Regions from separate parts of the Shewanella eurypsychrophilus genome, predicted to be linked through region 3. Evidence: predicted binding sites of a transcription regulator. Region 3 holds the regulator's gene; each other region holds the start of a gene.

Region 1 (2,279 bases), 1.2 Mb from region 3:
CAGTGATGTGGCCGATGATGAGGGTTATGACTTAGGCCAAGGTGCCGGTTTCTATGTTAATGCGACCCAAGCGCCCTGGAACAAGCATTACCAGATGTATGACTACATAGTTAATGAGCTACCAAGATTAATCGAGTCCATGTTTCCGGTAACAGATAAACGCGCAATAGCAGGTCATTCGATGGGGGGCCATGGGGCATTAGTGATAGCCCTGCGTAATAGTGAGGCTTACCAGTCGGTATCGGCATTTAGTCCGATAAGCAACCCGATAAATTGTCCATGGGGACAAAAAGCTTTAACGGCCTATTTAGGGCGAGACAGTGCCACTTGGTCTGAATATGATGCCAGCGTGTTGATGCGTAATGCAAAAGTGTCAAATGGCGGAACATTGGTTCCTGCAATGGTTAGCCAAGGTGAAGCGGACAACTTTTTAGCTGAGCAGCTAAAACCTGAAGTGTTACAAGCAGCGGCTAAGGTTAGTGGCTATCCCTTAGTGCTTGAGACTCATGAAGGCTATGATCATAGCTACTATTTTATTGCTAGCTTCATAGAGCAGCATTTGAAGTTTCATGCTGAACATTTAAGATAATTTAGCCTTTGAGCTTAGCCTTTGAGCTTAGCCTTTGAGCTAATCCATAAATTTATGAATGCCATTAACGTCATGTTAATGGCATTTTTGTTTATATAGCGAACAAAAGTATCCTGTAACTCTCATTTCTATTGGATACTGTTTTTATATACAGTATAGTGGTGTAAGAAGACTAATTTTAAGAAAAGTGTTTAGAAAAGCATTTATAAAAGTGTTTAGAAGAATGTTTATAAGAGTGCTTTGGCAATGGTTTTGACATTGATTTGGACATTGATTTTTAAAAACTGCTTTGGAAACTAATTTGCGAAAAATCATTCATATCGATATGGACTGCTATTTTGCCGCTGTGGAGATGCGAGATTTTCCTGAGTTAAGGGGCAAGCCCATTGCTGTGGGAGGAAGGAGCGATCGTCGCGGGGTGATAAGCACATGTAATTATGAAGCGCGCGCTTTTGGTGTGCGTTCGGCGATGGCCTCGGGCTATGCATTGAAGCTGTGTCCCGATCTTATTTTAGTGCCTGGCCGCATGTCGGTTTACAAAGAGGTCTCTGTCCAAATTCGTGACGTTTTTTCTCGCTATACGGATCTGATTGAACCGCTCTCACTCGATGAAGCTTATCTTGATGTCACTGATTGTAGTCAATGTCAGGGCTCTGCAACCTTAATAGCAGAAGCAATTAGACAGGAGATCTTCGAGGTAACCGGTCTTACCGCCTCTGCCGGCATAGCCCCAGTAAAGTTTCTGGCTAAGGTCGCCTCAGATTTAAACAAGCCTAATGGTCAATATGTGATCACCCCGGATATGATCTCTCCCTTTGTGAAAACGTTACCGCTGAGCAAGATCCCTGGAGTGGGTAAGGTGACGGGCAAGAAACTTGAAGATATTGGACTGACAACATGTGGCGAGCTACAGACTTATCCTAAGGCTGAGCTTATTGAACGATTTGGGAAATTTGGTACTGTATTGATAGAAAGAGCACAAGGCATCGATGAGCGGGAGATATCTCCCCATAGAGAGCGTAAATCTGTTGGTGTAGAGACCACCTTAGCGAAAGACATTTATCGTTTAGATCAGTGTCACTCAGTGATGCCTCAGCTTATTCAGGAGTTAGGCGCCAGAGTCAGTCGCAGTGCTAAAGATCGCACCATCAATAAGCAAGTGGTCAAATTAAAGTTTAATGACTTTAAGCAGACGACGATAGAGCATAGGTCTGATGAGATGTCGGTGAAACTATTTTATGATTTGTTGACTCAAGCTCTTGAACGACAGCAGGGTCGAGGAATACGCTTATTGGGTGTATCGGTTGGTTTAGCGAGTCAGACTGAAGTAAAGAAAAATGAAGAAAATCAGGTGAACGAGTCTCAGATGGACTTAGGATTTTAAAATAAGGGATTTTAAGAAGTAACTAGGTGCTAGGTTCGAGTAGCTAGGGCCATGGAAGGAGGTTCGAATTCCTAGATACTAGCACCTAGGAACTCGACACCTTATTTAGCTTTTCTCTGGAATACGCTCGAGAACGGCTAATAATAGCTTGTAGTACTGATCGACGGTTTCAATTAATACTTTCTCGTCTGGACTGTGGGGATAACGAATGGTTGGGCCAATCGATACCATGTCCATTTCAGGGTAAGGCTTCTTAAATAAACCACACTCAAGACCTGCATGAATAACCATAACCACTGGCTTTTT
Region 2 (2,279 bases), 1.9 Mb from region 3:
ACCTGTATGCCTAAACCAATACGCGAGAGTTCACCACCGGAGGCAACTTTAGAGAGTGGCTGCAATGGCTGGCCTGGGTTAGTGGTGACTAGAAACTCGATGCAATCACAACCATTAGGAGAGCTGAGCTCTGGGTTAAAATCCACTGAAATTGTAAACTTGCCTTTTGGCATGCTCAGTTCGTGAATCGATTGAGTTACTTGCCTATCTAACTCTTTAGCATAGCGGATCCGGCTTTGACTGAGCTTCTTGGCATGAACCAGGTAACTTTCTCTACTGGCTTCAACTTGCTGCCTAAGGTCGTCGAGTGCTTCTTCATCGGAGTCTAGGGATAGGAGCTCTTGCTTCAATTTATGGTGGTGAGTCGCCAACTCGGATGCGTTGACATGGTGTTTACGTGCCAGTTGCATGGTTTTAGTCAATCGCTGTTCAAGGTAGGCAAAGTGCTGAGGGTCAAGCTCTAGACCCGTCAGGTAACTTTCTAGCTCGCTACTACTTTCTTGAACTTGAATGAGTGCTTCGTTGAGCATACTCACTACATTTTTGAGTTGTGGATCATAGCTTTCAAGCTCTTGTGCTTGAGTTATCCCTGCATTGATTAATGACTCAACGCTGCCTTCATCGTTATCTTGCAAAATAAACAGCTCATTTTTGCAGGCTTCAACTAAGGCTGTGCCATTGGCGAGTTTCTTGTGCTCAGCTTCTATTTCTTCAAATTCTCCGGGAGTGAGGCTAAACTCATCTAGCTCTTCGACTTGGTACTGGAGTAATTGTTTACGTGCAATACGCTCATGTTGCGACAATTGTAGAGCTTTAAGTTCTTTTTCTATCAATTTACAACGTTGATACCCAGTGGCTACTGAGTCAAGAATCATCTTATGGTTGGCATAACTGTCTAGAAGAGTAAGTTGATGTTCGCTTTTAAGCATGGCGTGATGAGCATGTTGTCCATGAATACCAATAAGAAGCTGTCCAAGGTTTTTAGCTTGACTCAAGGGAACCGGATTGCCATTGATGTATGCTCTAGAGCGGCCGTCACTGCCTATTGTACGTCTCAGTATACATTCACTTTCTAGATCAAGATCGTTATCTTCAAGCCAGCGTTTAGCGATTGGAATATCATTTAATGAAAATCTAGCGCTGACTTCGGCTTTAGTGGCGCCGGGTCTCACAGTACTGGCATCGGCTCTATTGCCCAAACAAAGACCCAGAGCGTCAATAGCAATTGATTTACCAGCACCGGTTTCACCTGTGATACTCGTCATGCCAGGCTTAAAATCTAACTCTAGAAAACGAACGATCGCGAAATTATTGATGCTTAGTTGGCAAAGCATAATGACACCCTCCAATGTACTGTGTTTTTAAACAGTATATACTGATTTTATATACAGTAAAGCTTTGTGTTATTTATGTTCAATAAAATGTTGAAGTCACTAGTAAGCATTATTTTACGTCAAAAAGTGATCAAAGCCGGAGTAAATAATCAATCGCAGGTAAGGTTAAAATACTTAGTATCGTGCCTAACATTATAGCGTGAGCACTGATGGCCGATTTAATTTTATATCGTTGGGCGAGTAAGAACACACTTGCGGCTGTGGGTAAGGCAGCTAAAATCACTCCGATAATAAGGTTTTCTTCACCGACTCCAAATGCAGATAAGAAAAGGTAAGCAAATAATGGCTGAATAATGAGTTTACACAGATTTATCCAAGATAGCTCAGTAATATGGTTAAGCCGTGATGGTGTGTTGGAGTCTTGTTTTTTTGCTTTATTCACCCCAAGAGGCTGCTCATCTTGAGTACCGCTTGCTTTAACAAGCACCATTCCAATAGCAAACAGCGCACATGGACTCGATGTCATACCAATTTGGCGAAGCATGATAGATATAGATTCATTGACTTCGATATTAAGGGCTGACAGAGCAACGCCTATGCAACTGCCAATAACGATTGGATTCTGTATCAATGATTGGGACACAATCATTAACGGAGAAGCTTGTTTCTTGCCGTGATAAAGCTCTATGGTGACCAGTACGAAAGCAAAAACTATCACAGATAAAAGTGTTGCGATTGCTGCAGCGGTTAATGCATTTGGATTATCAGGGAACAAAATCGTCAGTAATGGCATACCGATAAATGCACAATTCCCAAATGTTGTGTTCAACGCCCGCAGAGCGGCTATATCTGTTCGTCCTTTATTCGTGCAAAAAGAAACTAGCACAACCAGTAAATAGGTGAAAACCATCGCTAAGCTATAGCCTGCAATAAAGCCCCATTGCA
Region 3 (2,279 bases):
GGCTAAAGTGAACCCTAGCGACTCGAGCTAGCTTATGAGCAATCCGCTTGTCAGTGCCATGCTCATCAGCCATATGACGAATTGAAACAGCATTAGAAAATTGAACGAAGTTGTGTCGTCCTAAAAAAAGAATCATCAGACACTTGCGAAGCCAGGTTGGATTTTGACGCTCAAGCACTGCCGCCTTCATCGTATCGTCTTCTTTACCAGGAGTTCGTCCCCAGTACAGGCTCACAGGCACTAACTGTATGTCCAGCTCTGGCTTCTGCTTATGCACCTTCAACAGTTCCATAAAACTGTTTAAGAAAAATTCGTTACTTTTCCTTTGGCCAAATAGAGGCTTAGCTCCCTCTAAACATACGACTCTTGGTGTCTTTCCACCATCGACCACAAGGTCATCATATGGGCTTGGCAGTCCATACTTACTGGTGATTTCACTCAATGCTGCAATGTCACTGAGAGACTCAGTCTTCATCACATAAACCACTGGCTTATCAGGGTCCAAATTGAGATCGACGAAAGGTTCATGGGGCACGACGACAGTCAGTACCAACTGTTTTTGAATCCAACGTAATGATTTATACCAAAGAGAATCTTTTTTAGACATTTTCTTATGCAATGTGAGCCATCTTAATAACCGTATAGAATACCAGATAAAGCAGAGATAGCCCTAATGTCATTAATAAAAGCCACTTATAAGTCATGGTCAGTAATATATTAGCTAAGGACTCAAATTCAACGAGAGAAATACTGGCCAGCTTAACTGTTGAACTTAAATCATAAATATTGAAACTATGATAAAACTTGGTTAATCCTTGCACTGGTCACAATACTGTATATACTGACAGTAACTGTATAGAAAGACAGGATTCATAATGAGACCTTTGACACCAAGACAAGCCGAAATCCTTGAGCTCATCAAGCGTAATATTTCCGATACTGGTATGCCGCCAACCCGTGCTGAAATTGCTAAACGTTTAGGTTTCAAGAGTGCCAATGCGGCTGAAGAGCATTTAAAAGCATTAGCAAAGAAAGGCTGCATAGAGATAATTCCCGGCACCTCACGTGGCATTCGATTAACCCAAGCTGCGGAGCCGGAAGAGTTAGGCTTACCCTTGATAGGTCAAGTCGCAGCAGGAGAGCCTATTCTCGCTCAAGAACATATCGAACAACATTACCAAGTTGATCCAGCTATGTTCCGCCCCAGTGCTGACTTTCTCCTTCGGGTGCGTGGCGATAGCATGAAAGATATCGGCATTCTCGAGGGTGACTTACTTGCTGTTCACAAAATAGAACAAGCAAGAAATGGTCAAGTAGTAGTAGCACGAGTTGAAGACGACGTAACAGTAAAACGTTTTGAGAAAAAAGGCAGCATGGTTTATCTACATGCGGAAAATGAAGAGTATTCGCCCATTATTATTGATCTCACCAGCCAAAGCCTGACCATTGAAGGCCTAGCTGTTGGTGTGATCCGTAACGGCGACTGGCAATAATTGATTTCGCTGATTGACGAAGGAGCTTGGCAATGAATGATTTAATCGGAAACAGCCCTAGACACCCAGGTTTATGGTCGAATCCCCTTGACCAAGTGTCCATCGAACAAAGCAATGCGAGTATCACCACAGTTAGCACCCACACTCAGGGCCGCGTGGAGCTGAGAAAAGTGAGTAATCAGCTTGCTACTTTGAGCCATCAGGGGCAATGGATTGTATTGATCAGTCCTCCTAACATAGGTTACAAGCAGATGTTAGCCGAAGCAGGAGTCAGAATGGACCGCGTCCTTCTCGTTCATGCTAAAGACGAAGTCGAAACCTTATGGGCCATGGAGAAGGCGCTCACCAGTGGTACATCCAGTGCCGTCATCTGCTGGACTAGTGCCTTAGATTCAAGGGACAATCGCCGACTCAAACTGGTAGAAAAAAGTGCGCGCGCCCTAGGTATTGTCATTGAGGATGCGAATAGTCACTTACATGCTAAGCCCCACCGCCAAACAGATACTCACTTCAGCCAGGCCAGTTTATTTGTTTCTCTGCACTGATCTCGAGTCAATATAGCGAATAGAAATTGACTATTTAAGTCCCGTGAGGGACTTTTTTGTGTCTGATTTTTATTTAAAATATTTAAAAGTTTCGCTAAAAGTGATCTTGATCAATATTTCAACACCAAGTAAGTTAGAGTGATAACAACGATAATTTGTTATATCCAAACGATTTAGTAGTCGGCGTAGTAAAATTCTGCCATCTGTAAAAGGCCAGATATTTACCTCGCTGAGATCGGTA

What was found. The regulator LexA, encoded in region 3, represses DNA repair genes until DNA is damaged. The targets are predictions, from matches to a motif close to TACTGTATNNNNATACAGTA.
Region 1: dinB (DNA polymerase IV) is a predicted target of LexA. The motif match lies at 726-745, and genes of this name have one in related genera.
Region 2: recN (DNA repair protein RecN) is a predicted target of LexA. The motif match lies at 1,352-1,371, and genes of this name have one in related genera.

Annotation. Positions count from the first base shown of each region.
Region 1 is NZ_CP045503.2:1,398,357-1,400,635, forward strand. It holds gene fghA (S-formylglutathione hydrolase) at 1-589, shown strand, start outside; gene dinB (DNA polymerase IV) at 891-1,973, shown strand; gene FM038_RS05870 (aminoacyl-histidine dipeptidase) at 2,079-2,279, opposite strand, start outside.
Region 2 is NZ_CP045503.2:4,228,516-4,230,794, reverse strand. It holds gene recN (DNA repair protein RecN) at 1-1,334, opposite strand, end outside; gene FM038_RS18065 (AEC family transporter) at 1,465-2,279, opposite strand, start outside.
Region 3 is NZ_CP045503.2:241,171-243,449, reverse strand. It holds gene plsB (glycerol-3-phosphate 1-O-acyltransferase PlsB) at 1-607, opposite strand, end outside; gene lexA (transcriptional repressor LexA) at 876-1,493, shown strand; gene FM038_RS01075 (cell division inhibitor SulA) at 1,526-2,038, shown strand.